DNA from 2 places in the Mesorhizobium sp. 8 genome. Region 2 is predicted to be linked to the other one. Evidence: riboswitches for the same ligand, from Rfam matches in the RefSeq annotation. Region 2 holds a riboswitch; the other holds the start of a gene.
The links. Region 2 has a riboswitch for S-adenosylmethionine ahead of FGU64_RS18680 (O-succinylhomoserine sulfhydrylase). Riboswitches for the same ligand answer to the same signal wherever they lie in the genome.
Positions count from the first base shown of each region.

Region 1: another riboswitch for S-adenosylmethionine. It lies ahead of metA (homoserine O-succinyltransferase); the one in region 2 lies ahead of FGU64_RS18680 (O-succinylhomoserine sulfhydrylase).

Region 1 is NZ_CP040914.1:2,557,856-2,566,221, forward strand. Features, by position in the region: gene FGU64_RS12390 (DUF2125 domain-containing protein) at 1-515, shown strand, start outside; gene FGU64_RS12395 (prephenate/arogenate dehydrogenase family protein) at 616-1,557, opposite strand; gene hisC (histidinol-phosphate transaminase) at 1,550-2,668, opposite strand; SAM riboswitch at 2,786-2,862, shown strand; gene metA (homoserine O-succinyltransferase) at 2,913-3,833, shown strand; gene FGU64_RS12410 (ABC transporter ATP-binding protein/permease) at 3,851-5,665, opposite strand; gene FGU64_RS12415 (methyltransferase domain-containing protein) at 5,662-6,438, opposite strand; gene gloB (hydroxyacylglutathione hydrolase) at 6,565-7,332, shown strand; gene FGU64_RS12425 (cupin domain-containing protein) at 7,325-7,774, shown strand; gene FGU64_RS12430 (EamA family transporter) at 7,785-8,366, opposite strand, start outside.
Region 2 is NZ_CP040914.1:3,855,111-3,863,476, reverse strand. Features, by position in the region: gene FGU64_RS18700 (CatB-related O-acetyltransferase) at 1-599, shown strand, start outside; gene yihA (ribosome biogenesis GTP-binding protein YihA/YsxC) at 596-1,246, shown strand; gene apaG (Co2+/Mg2+ efflux protein ApaG) at 1,256-1,648, opposite strand; gene FGU64_RS18685 (MmcQ/YjbR family DNA-binding protein) at 1,775-2,098, shown strand; gene FGU64_RS18680 (O-succinylhomoserine sulfhydrylase) at 2,102-3,289, opposite strand; SAM riboswitch at 3,360-3,436, opposite strand; gene FGU64_RS18675 (2'-deoxycytidine 5'-triphosphate deaminase) at 3,704-4,801, shown strand; gene araD1 (AraD1 family protein) at 5,017-6,009, opposite strand; gene mmsB (multiple monosaccharide ABC transporter permease) at 6,137-7,426, opposite strand; gene mmsA (multiple monosaccharide ABC transporter ATP-binding protein) at 7,423-8,366, opposite strand, start outside.

The sequences.
Region 1 (8,366 bases), 1.3 Mb from region 2:
GCGACCCGGTCTCGCTGTTCAGCGCCGGCAAGGCCGACACCGAACTGCGGCCGAGCGGCGAAGATCTCGTCGCCAGGGGTAGTTTCGGTGACGTCGAGATCGATGCCGAGGCCATCGGCGGCCGCATGGTGCCGCCCTTCGACGCCGCCGGCGAAGCGACGCTGAAGAACGGCGTCGCGATGCTGCAGGCAGGCACGAAAAGCCTGCGCGGCCAGTCGATCGAGATCGCCAACCTCGAGCTTTCCTCCGGCGAGGCGAGGGTGTCGCTCTCCGGTCCTCTCTCTGTCGACGCAGATGGGCTGATCGACGCCAGGCTGAACATCAAACTCACCAACCCGAAGGCGGTAGCGACCGTGCTTGCCGGCATCATCCCGGAGCAGAAACGCCAGATCGAGCAGGGCTTCGCAGCCCTTGCCATGCTGGGCTCCTCCCCGTCGATGCCGCTGGTTATCGCCAAGGGCAAGGCGTCGCTGGGGTTCATTCCATTGGGGAAGATCGGGGCGATAGGGGAGTAGGGCAGTAGGGCAATAAGGCGGTACGGCAGTAGGAAGTCCAATACCTACTGCCCTACTGCCCTACTGCCCTACTGCCCTACTGCCCTACTGCCCTACTGCCTTATTCCCCTGTTGCCTTCCCCTGCTCCACACCGTGCCGCCCGAAGTCCGGCGCAGCCGTTTCCTGGCCGGCCTCGATGATCGAGCGACGGATGCCGCGCGTGCGGGTGAACAGGTCGAACAGCTTCTCCCCGTCGCCCCAGCGGATCGCCCGCTGCAGCGAGGCGAGATCCTCGGAGAAACGCGCCAGCATTTCCAGGATCGCGTCCTTGTTGTGCAGGCAAACGTCGCGCCACATCGTCGGGTCGGAGGCGGCAAGGCGGGTGAAGTCGCGGAAACCGGAGGCCGCGTATTTGATGACCTCGCCCTTGGCCACCGATTCCAGGTCGTCGGCGGTGCCGACGATGTTGTAGGCGATAATGTGCGGCAGGTGCGAGACGATCGCCAGCACCATGTCATGGTGTTCGGCGTCCATCGTGTCGATGTTGGAGCCGCAACGGCGCCAGAATTCCGAGAGTTTTTCCAATGCGGCCGGATCGGTGCCGGGCAGCGGCGTGAAGATGCACCAGCGGTTCTCGAACAGTTCGGCAAAGCCGGCGTCCGGGCCGGACTTTTCCGTGCCGGCCAGCGGATGACCGGGGATGAAATGCACGCCTTCCGGCACGAAAGGCTGCATCTGCGCGATCACCGAGGCCTTGGTCGAGCCGACGTCGGTGAGGATCGCCCCCTTCTTCAGCGCCGGCGCGATTTCTTCTGCGACCTCGGCCGAGGACCCGACCGGCACCGAGACGATGACGAGATCAGCGTCGCGCACGGCCTCTCTAAGATCAGTCGAATAGCTGTCGCCGAGGCCGAGTTCCTCGGCCCGCTTCAGCGTCGAAGGACTGCGCGTGGCGATGGCGATATGGCGGGCAAGGTTCTCGCGGTGGATGACGCGCGCCAGCGACGAGCCGATCAGGCCGATGCCGACCAGCGCGATCTTTTCAAACAGGGGTTCAGGCATTGTTCTGGCTTTTCAGGAATTCGGAGAGTGCGGCGACGACGCCGCGATTGGCTTCTTCGGTTCCGACCGTCATGCGCAGCGCGTTGGGAAAACCGTAGCCGGCAACGCGCCGCAATATATAGCCGCGTGCCGTGAGATAATCGTCGGCCTTCGCCGCCGAGTGCTTTTCGGCTTCGGGGAAATGGACGAGGAGAAAATTACCGACGCTGGGCGTCACGCGCAGCCCCAGCCCGGTGAATTCTTCGGTGAGCCAGGCGAGCCACTGCTCGTTGTGGGCGACGCTGCGTGCAATATGCTCGTGATCGCGGATGGAGGCGATGCCGGCCTCGATCGCGGTGGCGTTCACGTTGAACGGCCCGCGCACCCGGTTCACGGCGTCGACGATTGCCGCCGGCCCGTACATCCAGCCCAGCCGCGCACCGCCGAGGCCGATCTTGGAGAAGGTGCGCGTCATCACCACGTTCTCGCTGGAGCCGACCAGCTCGATTCCCGCCTCGTAGTCGTTGCGCCGGACATATTCGGCATAAGCGGCGTCGAGGATCAAAAGCACGTTTGCCGGCAAGCCGGCATGGAGCCTGCGCACCTCGTCGAACGGCAGGTAGGTGCCGGTCGGATTGTTGGGGTTGGCGAGGAAGACGATCTTCGTGCGTGGCGTCACCGCCGCCAACATGGCGTCGACGTCGGCCCGCTCGTTGGTCTCCTTCACCACCACGGGCTTCGCGCCTGCTGCCTGCACATAGATCTTGTAGACCATGAAGGCGTGTTCGGTGAAAATCGCTTCGTCGCCGGGCGACAGGTAGATCTGCGTCAGCAGGCCGAGGATTTCGTCCGAACCGTTGGAGCAGACAATGTTCGCCGGATTGAGCCCATGCACCTCGCCGATCGCCTCGCGCAACCGCCTGGCCGAGCCGTCGGGATAGATGTCGAGCCGACCGGCGACCGCGCGCGCGGCCTCGATCGCCTTGGGCGAGGGGCCGAGCGGGTTTTCGTTCGAGGACAGCTTGAAAAGCTTCACGCCGGCGGGCGCGGTGCTCTTGCCCGGCACATAGGCCTCGATGTCCATGATGCCCGCGCGCGGGGTTGGACGTGCCTGATGCTCAGCCTTGGTCATGTCGGAAATCCGTGGAAGCCGCTGCGGGAATACAGGCCGCCGCCGCCGCTGTCGAGAGGTGGCGGCTGGGCCAAATCGCGCCCGTTGACGACGCCGCGCCGCAGGCATAGATACGGTTTCGAACGTCGTGGTGATTTGCCGGTCGGCTTGCAGCCACGTTAAAGAAGTCGCTAAAGGACCGTGAGGGCAAAAACCCATGGGGCCGGTCGCGATTTCGCCGCCGGTCTTTTTGTTGGAGTGTCCCATGCCAATCAAGATCCCCGATCAGCTTCCCGCCCGCGAAGTGCTTGCCCGCGAAGGCGTGTCCATCATGGACGAGAAGACGGCGCGACGACAGGACATCCGCCCCTTGCAGATCGGCTTGCTCAACTTGATGCCCAACAAGATTCGCACCGAAACGCAGTTCGCCAGGCTGATGGGCGCCACGCCGCTGCAGGTGGAACTGACGCTGGTGCGCGTCGGCAACCACAAGGCCAAGAACACCTCGGAAGAACACCTGATCGCCTTCTACCAGACCTGGGAGGAGGTGCGGGATCGCAAGTTCGACGGCTTCATCGTCACCGGCGCACCCATCGAACTGCTGGCGTTCGAGGAGGTGAACTACTGGAACGAGTTGACCCGCATTCTCGACTGGACGGGGACGAACGTCCATTCCTCCTTCTTCATCTGCTGGGGCGCGATGGCGGCGGCGTGGCATTTCCACGAGGTGCCGAAATACACGCTGGACAAGAAGGCGTTCGGCGTCTTCCGCCACAGGAACAACGCGCCCGCCTCGCCCTATCTCGCCGGCTTTTCGGACGACTTCGCCATTCCCGTCTCGCGCTGGACGGAGGTGCGCAGCGCCGACATCAAGCCCGATACCGGACTGGAACTGCTGATGGAATCGGACAGGACCGGTCCCTGCCTTTTGTCGGAAAAGGCCGGCAACCGGCTCTACATGTTCAACCATATCGAATACGATTCCACCTCGCTGAAGGAGGAATACGACCGCGACGTGGCCGCCGGCACCGCCATCGAGGTGCCGCATGAATATTATCCCGGCAACGATCCGTCGAAGCCGCCGCTCAACCGCTGGCGCTCGCACGCGCATCTTCTGTTCGGCAACTGGATCAACCAGGTCTACCAGACGACGCCGTACGACATCGAGAACGTCGGGCAGGGCTGACGACAGGCGAACAGCCGTCAGACCGATGATGCCGCCTTCTTGCGCTTGGGCGTAGCGGGCGGCGGCTCGATGGCGCCGGCGCGCATGCGCGGCGGCCGCAGCGGCTCGCCGCCCTCGCGCTTGACGATGTCGAGTGCGCGCGGGAAAAAAGCGTGGTTGTGAAGGCCGCGGCCGATGTTGACGACGGCAGCCTCCGGAAGCCGCTTTTCCAGCATGGCGAGAATGCGCTTCACCGTCGCGCCGTCGAACGTATCCAGCGCCTCGTCGATGACGATCCAGCGCGGCTTTTCCAGTCCCAGCCGCGCGAAGGCCAGAAGCCGCTGCTCGTCGTCGTTCAACTCGTGCTCCCAACGTGCCGAACGGTCGAGCGAGCCGGCAAGATGGTCCAGCCCCATCTCGGCGAGAGCCGCCTTGAGGGCCGCGTCGTCCTTGCGGGCCTCGTCGCTCGAACGCACGAGCACCTCGCGCAGCGGCGCCGGCGGGAAATAGGGCGTGCGCGGAATGAACACCGGCGTCTCCCCCTTCGGCATGCCGATGCGTCCGCTGCCCCATGGCCACAGCCCGGCGAGCGCGCGGAAGAACAGCGTCTTGCCGGTGCCCGGATCGCCGCTCACCAACACATGCTCGCCCGGCTTGATGCGCACATGATCCTCGGTCAGCCGCGTGCAGCCGTCGGGCGACTTGATCTCCAACCCCTCGAAGCTCATCGACCCGTCGGCGTTCTCGGCAAGCTCGATATGGCCTTCGGCGCCGTGCAGCGTGTCCGTCTCCGTCAGCGCCAGCCGGAAGTCGGCCACGCGCATCAGCGTCGCGCGCCAATCGGCGATGGCGCCGATGTTGTTGACGAACCATTTCAGCGAGGAATGCACCTGGTTGAAGGCGCCCACCGCCATCATCAGCCCGCCGAACGAGATGTCGCCGGCAAAATAGACGGGCGCGGCGACGAGAATCGGCGCCACCACGGTAATCCAGCCATAGGTGTCGGTAACCCAGGCGAGATTGATCTGCGCCGTATAGATCCGCATCATGGCGGTGAGCACGGCGCCGAGGTCGAGGGAGAGCCGCTTCTTTTCCTGGCCCTCGCCGTCCGCAAGCGCAATGGCGTCGATATGCTCGTTGACGCGCACCATGGAGTGCCGCAGTTCCGCCTCGCGCGTGTAGCGATCGCTGTTCAATTCGATCAGCGGCCGGCCGACCAGCCAGCTGATCAGCGACGCCAGGCCGGCATAGAGGAAGGCCGCCCACACCATGTAGCCCGGGATGGCGATGGAATGGCCGGCGACATGGAAGACGAAGCCGGACGACAGGGTCCACAGCACACCGACGAAGGAGACGAGCAGGATCAGCGCCTGGACGAAGCCGATGGCAAGGCCCGTCGTCAGGTCGGAGAGATGGCCGGCATCCTGCTGCATGCGCTGGTCCGGATTGACGCCGATGGCACCGGCATGGGTCAGGCGGAAGGCACGGTTCGGCCGCATCCATTCCTCGATGAGATCGGTCGTCAACACCTCGCGCAGCCTGAGCTTGATGCGCTGGTTCAGCCATTGCTGCGCGATGTTGAGCAGGATCAGGCCGCCGGCGATGGCTGCGAACACCACGAGCTGGTGCAGGAATTCGGCCACGTCGCGCCGCTGGATGGCGTCGTAGAAGGGCTGGTTCCAGCGGTTGAGCAGAATCTGGCCGAACGACGTGGCGACGATGACGGCGAGGATGGCGGCCGATGCCCAGGCGATCCTGCGGGTGATGGGCGAACCCGCCAGCGCCTGCCGCATGGTCGCGAGTTGGTCGGACAGGCTGCTCGCCTGGATTTCGGTGGTCTCGGGCGCATTCATGCGGGATCGGCTCCATGCCGCGTCGAACGGTTTCCGACACGGCCGAGGCCGGTGACGCCCTGCGGCGACAGCGCCGGCACGAAGACCCTGCGCGAAGCGCGCTGCGCCGCCGGCACCCCCTGATAGAGCCGCTTCTGCGCCGCCACCACCAGCACGCCCGAGAAGATCGGCCAGAACCGCCTGCCGCCGCGCTCCAGCACATTGTGGAAGCGCATCATGAAACGGCGCGGCGACGGCGGAAAATGCAATCCGTCGGCCCAGGCGGCGGGCGTGAAGTTCGCCTCGCGCAGCAGTTCCGCGAGTTGGCCGCGCGAATAGGGCCGACCGGTGCCGAAGGGCGTGTGCTCGAAGCGCGCCCACATGCCGCGCCGGTTGGGCACGACGATGACGACATGGCCGGCGGGCGACAGCACACGCCAGATTTCGTTCAGCGTCTCACGCGGGTTCTCGGTATGCTCCAGCGAATGGACAAGCAGCATGCGGTCCACCGAGGCGTCGACAAGCGGCAGGTCCTCCTCGAACACCAGCGCGGTGGATGTCGGTCCCGTCGCCGGCCACACCACCGCGCCCTGCGCCGCCGGCATGAAGGCGAAGACGCGCTCCGCGTCGGCGCCGAACCGTTCCAGCCAGGGCAGCGTATAGCCCAGCCCGACGAGACGTTCGTTCGGCACGCTCACCCATACCGACGAAAGAGCCATGGTGATGGAATGCTCCGCCAGCCGGCCGAGCGTCGAGGCATAAAAGGAGCGCAGGTCGACGATGTCGGAATGCATGGCGGGACGGTATCCGCGAAGCGGGTGGAGTTCAACAAAGGCGACGACGGCGACATTGGCGGGTGACAGTCGCATCTGTCCGCCCTATCTGTGACTTCGACAGACGAATGCAAGAGGAGAAGGCGGATGGCCGTCGAGATCGAACAGTTCATGTGCCGCGAGGACAATTTCGGCGTGCTGATGCGCGACCCGGTGACCGGCGACACCGCGCTGATCGACGCACCGGAGGAAAAGCCAATCCTGGCAGCAATCGAGCGGACCGGCTGGGTGCCGAAGCTCCTGCTCATCACCCATCATCACGCCGACCATGTCGAGGCCAACCTTGCCCTGAAGAAGCGATTCGGGCTGAAGATCATCGGTCCCGAGGGCGAGAAGGACAGGATTCCCGGCATCGACGACACCGTACGCGGCGGCTCGACCATCGGCTTCGGCAACGAGGAGATCGAGGTGATCGACACGCCCGGCCACACCGCCGGCCACGTTTCCTATTACATGCCCCAGTCCGGCGTCGTCTTCGCCGCCGACACGCTGTTCGCGCTCGGCTGCGGGCGGCTGCTCGAATGCCCGCCCGACGTCATGTACGAATCGCTGAAGAATCTGTCGGACCTGCCGCCGGACACGAAAGTCTATTGCGGCCATGAATACACGCTTTCCAACGCCCGCTTCGCGCTGACGGTCGATCCCGACAACAAGGCGCTGCAGGCGCGGGCGAAAACGGTCGAGGCGCTGCGGGAGGCGGGCCGGCCGACGCTGCCCACCACCATAGGCGACGAACTGACCACCAATCCGTTCCTGCGCTGGTCGGACCCGTCGATCCGCAGGCACCTCGGCATGGAGCAGGCGTCCAGCGACGCCGTCTTCGCCGAGATCCGCCGCCGCAAGGACAATTTCTGAGCCGGCCGTGACCGCGCGCGCCGTCATCGAAACCCTCGGCATGAAGCCGCATCCCGAGGGCGGCTGGTATGTCGAGACGTTTCGCGACGCTCCCGAAGGCGGACGCGGCCATTCCACCGCCATCTATTTCCTGCTGGAGCGTGACCAAGTCTCGGCTTGGCATCGCGTCAGGGATGCCGCCGAAATCTGGCATTTCTACGCCGGCGCACCGCTGGAACTGTCCATCCACGAGGAGGGTCGGCCGGTCGAAAAGCATCGTCTCGGCCCCGACCTCGCTGCCGGCCAGCGCCCGCAGGCAGTCGTCCCCGCCGGCTGCTGGCAGACGGCTAAAAGCCTGGGCGACTGGACGCTGGTCGGCTGCACGGTCGCACCCGGTTTCGATTTTTCTGCCTTCGAGCTGGCCGCCCCCGATTGGCAGCCCGTGGTCGCGTCGGAGCGGTGATCCTGGCCGCCTAGCGCCCCGCCTCCGCGGCCGCGACCTTGCGTCCACCGAACAGCAGCGCCTTTGCCGCCAGCACCGCGCCACCAGTGATCAGCACGCAGGCCGCAAGGATGCGCCAGCTTGGCTCGGCGAAGCCTGCCGCGATCAGCACCAGCGTCGAAAGCAGCGGTGCGGCGTAGCTCGCCGCGCCCAGCACTTGGATGTTGCCGCGCTTGACGCCGATGTCCCAGGCATAGAAGGCTGCCCCCACCGGCATCAGGCCGAGACCGACGACCGCCAGCCACTGGCCGGCGCCAGCGGGCCAGACCGTTTCCTCCAGCAGCAGATGACAGACGAGCGAGAGCACAGCCGTCGCCAGGCAAAACCAGGTGACGATCGTCGTCGGCACCGAGGGGAAGCGCCGAGACAGAAGCGAATAGCCTGACCACAGGAAGGCGCACACCCCTGCCATCGCATAGCCGAAGCCGTAGCGCGCATCGAAGGAAAGCCCGCCACCCTTGGTGATGATGAGCACGGTACCGGCCAGCCCCAGCAGCGCGCCTGCAACGTGGTTCCAGGCTAGTTTTTCGCCCGGCATCAGCGCCGAGCCCAG
Region 2 (8,366 bases):
TGCATCCGCGCGTCGGCTTCCTGAAGCCGCTGGTCGAGGCTGAGAACGTCGAGATCGGCGACTACACCTATTATGACGATCCCGACGGGCCGGACAAATTCGTCGAGAAATGCGTGCTGCACCATTATCCGTTCATCGGCGACCGGTTGGTGATCGGCAAGTTCTGCGCCATCGCCGAGGGCGCGCGCTTCATCATGAACGGCGCCAACCACGCCATGTCCGGCTTCTCCACCTATCCCTTCAACATCTTCGGCCACGGCTGGGAGGAAGGCTTCGACGTCGCCACGTGGCAGCAGGAGAACCGCGGCGACACGGTGATCGGCAACGATGTCTGGATCGGCATGGAGGCGATCGTGATGCCGGGCATCTCGATCGGTCACGGCGCCATCGTGGCGGCCAAGTCGGTGGTCACGCACGACGTGCCGCCCTATGCAATCGTCGCCGGCAATCCGGCCAAGGTGGTGAAGATGCGCTTCGACCAGCGAACCGTCGCGCGCCTCCTTGAAGCGGCGTGGTGGGACTGGCCGGCCGAGAAGATAGGCCGCAACCTCGCCGCCATCCGTGGCGCCGACATCGAAGCACTGGAGGCGGCATCTTGAACGCGCCGACGACAATCGCACCCGAGGCCTTCGAGCGGCCGTGGATCTTCATCCGCGGCGTGCCGGCGATGAAATTCCTGCCGCCGGAAGGGCCGCCGGAAATCGCCTTCGCCGGCCGCTCCAATGTCGGCAAATCCTCGCTCATCAACGCGCTGACCGGCCAGAAGGGGCTGGCGCGCACCTCGAACACGCCGGGCCGGACGCAGGAGCTGAACTATTTCGTGCCGGACGGCTATTCCGGCGAAGGCGCCGACCTGCCGCCGATCGCGCTGGTCGACATGCCGGGCTACGGCTACGCGCAGGCGCCGAAGGACCAGGTGGACCGCTGGACGAAACTGGTGTTCGACTACCTGCGCGGACGTTCGACGCTGAAGCGCGTCTATGTGCTGATCGACGCCCGCCACGGCATCAAGACGAACGACGAGGAGGTGCTGTCGCTGCTCGACAAGGCCGCGGTCTCCTACCAGATCGTGCTGACCAAGACCGACAAGATCAAGGCCGCCGGCGTCCCCCGCCTGATCGACGAGACGCTTGAAAAGATCCGCCGGCGCCCGGCGGCCTTTCCCGCCGTCCTGGCGACATCGTCGGAAAAGGGCGGCGGCATCGAGGACCTGCGCGCGGCCATCGCGCTGGCAGCGAGCCAATAAGATCGGCGGTCAGTTGACCGTCCGCATCGTGTTCGGCAGGTCGAGCGAGAAGGCGGGCACGGCGATGTCGAACAGGTCGCCCTGTGCATTGCGCATGGTGTAGTGGCCGACCATGATGCCGGACGGCGTCGAAAGCGGACAGCCGGACGTGTACTGGAAGCTGTCGCCGGGGTTGAGTTCCGGCTGCTCGCCGACGACGCCCGGCCCGCGCACTTCCTCCACCCGCCCTTCCGCGTCGGTGATGTGCCAATAGCGCGTCAGGAGCTGGACGAACTCCTCGGACCGGTTCTCGATGGTGATGCGATAGCCCCAGACATAGCGGCCGGTATCGGGATCGGAGCGATCCTCCATGTAGAAGGGCTCCACCTCGACTTCGATGTTGCGGGTGACGGCGCGATACATGACATTCTCCCGACTCTGACCGTCCGTATTGTGGACCCGGCGGGGCCGTGGTCAATATGTCCGCAAGGATGGGTGACGGCGCGCGATCGCGCGCACTACCGATGCACGATGGCTGCGGGGACCGGTATGGCCAGTGCAGAAGACTTTCGCGCCATGGCGCTCGGCCTTCCCGAGGCCGAGCAAAGCGGCCATTTCGACGTCACCGATTTTCGCGTGCGCGGCAGGATCTTCGCGACGTGGCGCGAGAAGGACGGCCGGGCGGTCCTGAAGCTGACGCCCGACCAGCAGCAGTTGTTCAAGGAAACGGCGGCGGGCCTGTTCGTGCCGGTTGCCGGCTCATGGGGCCTGAAAGGCTGGACGCTGGTGGCGCTGGACAGGATCGATGCGGCGACGCTCGGCCACGCCATGCAGATGGCATGGCGCAACGCGGCGCCGAAATCCCTGCCTTGACGGTCAGGTCCGGTCGAGCGCCTGGGCGATATCCTCGATCAGGTCGTCGGCATCCTCCAGCCCGATGGAGAGCCTCAGCGTGCCCGGCCCGATGCCGAGTTCGGCGCGCGCCTCGTCGGTGAGGTTCTTGTGCGTGGTCGTCGCCGGATGGGTGATCAGGCTCTTGGCGTCGCCGAGATTGTTGGTGATGAGGATGATGTCGAGCGCGTTCTGGAAGGCAAACGCCGCCGCCTTGCCGCCCTTGACGTCGAGGCAGATCAGCGTCGAGCCGCCCTTCATCTGCTTCTTCACAATGTCGGCCTGCGGGTGGTCGGCGCGGCCGGGATAGATGACGCGCGCCACCCTGGAATGACCGGCCAGCACGTCGGCGATCTTGCCGGCCGACTCCGTCTGCTGGCGCACGCGGATCGGCAGGGTTTCCAACCCCTTCAGCAGCGTCCAGGCGTTGAAGGGCGACAGGCTGGGGCCGGTGTGGCGGAAATAGTCGTGCAGGTTCTCGTCGATCCACTTCTTGTCCGACAGCACGATGCCGCCCAGACAACGCCCCTGCCCGTCTATGTGCTTGGTGGCCGAATAGACGACGACATGGGCGCCGAGTTCGAGCGGCTTCTGGAACAGAGGCGTGGCAAACACATTGTCGACCACCAGCCGCGCACCGGTGGAATTGGCGAGCTTGGCGACAGCGGCGATATCGGCCACTTCCAGCGTCGGGTTGGTCGGGCTTTCGAGGAAGAACAGTTTTGTGTTCTTCCTCACCGCCTTTTCCCAGTTGGCGATGTCGGTGCCGTCGACGATGCTGCATTCGATGCCGTAGCGCGGCGCCAGCGTCTCGACCACCCAGCGGCAGGAGCCGAACAGGGCGCGTGCCGCCACGATATGGTCGCCGGCCCGCAAGCCGCACAGCACCGCCGCAGCGACAGCCGCCATGCCCGACGCCGTGGCGCGCGCGTCTTCCGCGCCTTCCAGCGCACACATGCGCTTCTCGAACATGTCGACCGTCGGGTTGGCGTAGCGCGAATAGATGAAGCCGGGTTCCTCGCCCTTGAAGCGGGCCTCGGCCTGCTCGGCGGTGGCGTAGAGATAGCCCTGTGTCAGGAACAGGGCTTCCGACATTTCGCCGAAGCCCGATCGCAGCGTGCCTTCGTGCACGAGTTGGGTTGCGGGCTTCCAGTTGCGCTTGTTGTTCGTCATGGTCCTTCACCAGCCAAAATCGGCACCGACACAAAAAAACCGGCCGCGAAAGTCGCAACCGGTGCCATGGGCTCTTGTGCCGACGGTCCTTTAGCGACTTGTTTAACGTGGCTGCAAGCCGACCGGCAAATCACCACGGGATAAAGCCCCTTTAGACCCAGCCCGCGCTTGCGTCAATCGATGGTTTCACTATGCCTTGTGCGGCTGGTATTCCTTTGGTGCGTCCTTCGAGGCTCGCTTCGCTCGCACCTCAGGATGAGGGAAGTCGACACGCTCGGCGGAAAACGACGCCGGCGGAAATGCTATGCCCGTACCTGAGGATGAGGATGAAGGCACCAGCCTCCCTCATCCTGAGGTGCGAGCGAAGCGAGCCTCGAAGGACGCACAACGAGCATCGCACCGACGGAGCAATCATTGCGCAAGACCGGTATTCTTCCCGATCAGGACATAGCGGCGCTGTTTTCCTCCGGCGCGCTCGCCGCCCCCCGGCCGCTCGACGCCGACCAGATCCAGCCGGCGAGCCTCGACCTCAGGCTCGGCGCCAAGGCGTACCGGGCACGCGCGTCCTTCCTGCCCGGCCCCGGCAGCACGGTCGACGCCAAGCTGGAACGGCTGAAGCTGCACGAGATCGACCTGACGGAAGGCGCCGTGCTGGAGACGGGCTGCGTCTACATCGTGCCGCTGATGGAGAGCCTTTCCCTGCCCGACCATGTCTCGGCCTCGGCCAATCCGAAAAGCTCGACCGGCCGGCTCGACATCTTCACCCGCGTCATGACCGACCACGGCCACGAGTTCGACAAGATCGCCGCCGGCTATCACGGTCCGCTCTATCTCGAAGTCAGCCCGCGGACGTTTCCGATCGTCGTGCGCGCCGGCTCGCGCCTGTCGCAAATCCGCTTCCGCACCGGCCATGCCGTGCTGTCGGAAGACGAGTTGCAGGCGTTGCACAGGGCACAGACGCTGGTTGCCACCGAGCCGCCGGACATTTCGGGCGGCGGCATCGCGCTTTCCATCGACCTTGCCGGCGACGCCAGCGGGCTGGTCGGCTATCGCGGCAAGCACCACACCGGACTGGTCGACGTCGACAGGCGCGCCGCGCACGACGTCGCCGACTTCTGGGAGCCGCTCACCCGCAACAAGGCCGGCGAACTGGTGCTCGACCCGGACGAGTTCTACATCCTCGTCAGCCGCGAGGCGGTGCATGTGCCGCCGCTGTTCGCCGCCGAGATGACGCCATTCGATCCTCTGGTCGGCGAATTCCGCGTCCACTATGCCGGCTTCTTCGATCCCGGTTTCGGCCATTCCGCCGCCGGCGGCACCGGCAGCCGCGCCGTGCTGGAGGTACGCAGCCACGAAGTGCCCTTCATCCTCGAGCACGGCCAGATCGTCGGCCGCCTCGTCTACGAGCACATGCTGGAACGACCGAAGGCGCTCTACGGCACCGACCTCGGCTCCAACTACCAGGCGCAGGGCCTGAAGCTGTCGAAGCATTTCCGCCCGCCGGGGCGGTGATACCGGCAATTTCGACGGATATTGACGGGCGCCCCCACCCCCTGTCCCCTCCCCGCAAGGGGGAGGGAGACGCGGACAGCACCGTCTCCGCGAAATTATCTACGTTGGCGAATTGCGGCTCCGACGCAAGGTTCCCCTCCCCCTTGCGGGGAGGGGTTAGGGGTGGGGGTCTGCGCCCTCCGCGATTGCCTGCCTGTCGACGCCCGCCAAGCTTGCTACAGCGCCCTCACCGCCACCTTCACCGGCGCCTCGATCTCCAGCGCGTTGCGCAGCGGCAGGCCGAAATCGGTCGCCTCGATCTCGAATACATCGCCGGGCTCGGTGCGGACGCCATCGGCGAAGGAGAGCGTCGCGGTGCCGAACATATGGACATGCACGTCGCCCGGCTGGCGAAAGGCCGGATACTTGAAATGGTGATGTTCCAGGTTGGCGATCGTATGGGACATATTCGCCTCGCCCGACAGGAACGGCTTTTCCCAGATCGCCTTGCCGCCGCGCAGGATGCGCGAGGTACCGCGGATATCGGCCGGCAGGTCGCCGACCAGAATCTCGGGACCGAAAGAGGCGTTGCGCAGCTTGGAATGGGCGAGGAAGAGATAGTTCACCCGCTCCGTCACATGGTCGGAGAACTCGTTGGAGAGAGTGAAGCCGACGCGCAGCGGCTGGCCGTCGTCGCCGATGACATAGATGCCGGCGATCTCCGGTTCCTCGCCGCCGTCCTGGGCAAAGGAAGGCGAGACGAGCGGCGCGCCCGGCGCCACCGCCATGGTGCCGTTGCCTTTGTAGAACCATTCCGGCTGCACGCCGACCTTGCCCGCGGCCGGCTTGCCGCCTTCGAGACCCATGCGGAACATCTTCATGGAGTCGGTGAGTTGCTCCTCGCCGTCCTCGGCCAGCTTCTTGTGCATGGAATCGCGCGTCGCCGCCGAGCCGAGATGGGTCAGCCCGGTGCCGGTCAGGTGCAGATGCGCCGGATCGGGATGGTTGATCGGCGACAGCAGAAGGCCCTTGCGATAGGCGGCCTCGAGGTCGACCGCGGCGCCCCAGCCCTTGCGCTCGATCAGCGCGGCAAGCCCGATGCCGGTGCGCGCCGCCTCGACCGCCAGCGCATAGACGCTGCGCGCGCCGTTGACGACGCGCGCGCCGTTGCCGTTGCGCGCCACGACGCGGATCGTATCGTCGTCGCCGAGCATCTGTGAAACCAGCATAGCCATCTCCTGCTTTCCCGTGCCGGCCGCCGCGGCCGCGCAAACCATCCCTGTCGCGGCGCAAGGCCTGCGCCGCGTTCCTCCAATGCGTATCGGTTTAAGTTCCCGTCCGGCCTTCGCCCGCGGCTCAGGCCTTGTTCTTGTTGTAGACGTCGAAGACGACGGCGCCGAGCAGCACGAGACCCTTGACCACCTGCTGCCAGTCGACGTTGACGCCCATGATCGACATGCCGTTGTTCATGACGCCCATGATGAAGCCGCCGACCACCGTGGCGATCACCTGGCCGACGCCGCCCATGGCCGAGGCGCCGCCGATGAAGACGGCGGCGATGACGTCGAGCTCGCTGCCGAGGCCTGCCGCCGGCACCGCCTGGCCGAGGCGCGCGGCGATGATCAGGCCGCCGAGCGCCGACAGCACGCCCATGTTGATGAAGACGTACAGCGTCAGCCGTTCGGTCTTGATGCCGGAAAGCTGCGCCGCCTTCGGATTGCCGCCGAGCGCATAGACGCGCCGGCCGATGACCATGCGCTTGGTGACGAAGACGAACAGGCCGATCAAAAGTCCCATCACGACCAGCACGATCGGCAGCCCCTTGTAGACCGCGAACTGGTAGACGAGGAACAGCGCCAGCAGACTGACGATCAGCGTCTTGGCGGTGAACAGGGCGAACGGCTCGGCCTGATAGCCGTGGCGCTCGCGCGTGCGGCGCGCCGAAAGGCCGAACCAGGCATAGGCGGCGACGCCTATCAGGCCGAGGATCACCGACGTCATCTGGAGCTGGACGCCGCTGCCGAAGATCGTCTTGCCGGCGGCGTTGACCGTCGGCGGGACCAGAGTCCAGACGCCCAGCAGCTCCGGGATGAAGCCGGAGGAGAGTTCCTTGAAAGAGACCGGCAACGGGCCGACGGAAAGACCGCCGCCGAGCATGGCCTGGCACAGGCCGCGGAAGATCAGCATGCCGCCCAGCGTGACGATGAAGCTCGGTATGCGATGGTAGGCGATCCAGTAGCCCTGCGCCGCGCCGATCGCAGCGCCGACCAGCAGGCACACGATCGAAGCCACCAGCGGATTGCTCAACAGGCCGAGCTGCCATGTCACCATCATGTTGGCGCCGAGCGCGCCGATGAAGCCGGCGACCGAGCCGACCGACAGGTCGATGTGGCCGGCGACGATGACCAGCAGCATGCCGAGCGCCATGACGATGATGAAGGAATTCTGCTGCACCAGGTTGGACAGGTTCAGCGGCTTGAACAGCGTACCGTCGGTGGTGAACTGGAAGAACAGCATGATGATGATGAGCGCCAGCACGAGGCCGTATTCGCGCAGGTTCGTCACCAGCGCCGAGACGGCGACGCGCGGCTCATGGGTATCCTGGGCCACGCCTGTCTGTGGCGAGGGCGAGCTCTCGACGGTCATGATGCAGCCTTTCCTTCCCCGCGAATGATGGCGCGCATGATCTTTTCCTGGCTGGCTTCGGAAGCCGCCATCTCGCCGACGATGCGCCCTTCGTTCATGACATAGATGCGGTCCGATATGCCGAGCAGTTCCGGCATCTCGGACGAGATGACGATGATCGCCCTGCCCTCGGCGGCAAGGCGCGCGATGATGGTGTAGATCTCGTATTTGGCGCCGACGTCGATGCCGCGCGTCGGCTCGTCGAGGATCAGCACCTCGGGGTCGGCGAACAGCCATTTCGAAAGCACCACCTTCTGCTGGTTGCCGCCGGACAGGTTGCCGGTGAGCTGGTAGACGCTGGGGGTGCGGATGTTGGTCTTGGCGCGGTATTCGTTGGCCACCGCAAGCTCGCGCAGGTCGTCGATGACGCCGCGCTTCGACACGCCCTTCATGTTGGCGGCCGTGACGTTGTGCTTGATGTGGTCGATCAGGTTGAGGCCGTAGGTCTTGCGGTCCTCGGTGACGTAGGCGATGCCACGGTCCACCGCCCTTCCGACGGTGGAGACGTCCACCGGCTTGCCGTCGAGCAGGACGGTGCCGGTGATGCGGCGGCCCCAGGAGCGGCCGAACAGGCTCATGGCGAATTCGGTGCGGCCGGCGCCCATCAGGCCGGCGATACCGACGACCTCGCCCCTGCGGACGTTGAGGTCTATGCCTTTGATGACCTGCCGCTCGGCGTGGATCGGGTGGTAGACCGACCAGTCCTTCACCTCCAGCACCACCTCGCCGATCTTCGGCTCGCGCGGCGGATAACGGTCGTCGAGCGAGCGGCCGACCATCGAGGTGACGATGCGGTCCTCGGTGACGTCCTTGCGCGCAAGCGTCTCGATCGTCTGGCCGTCGCGGATGACGGTGACGTGGTCGGCGACGCGGCTGACCTCGTTGAGCTTGTGCGAAATGA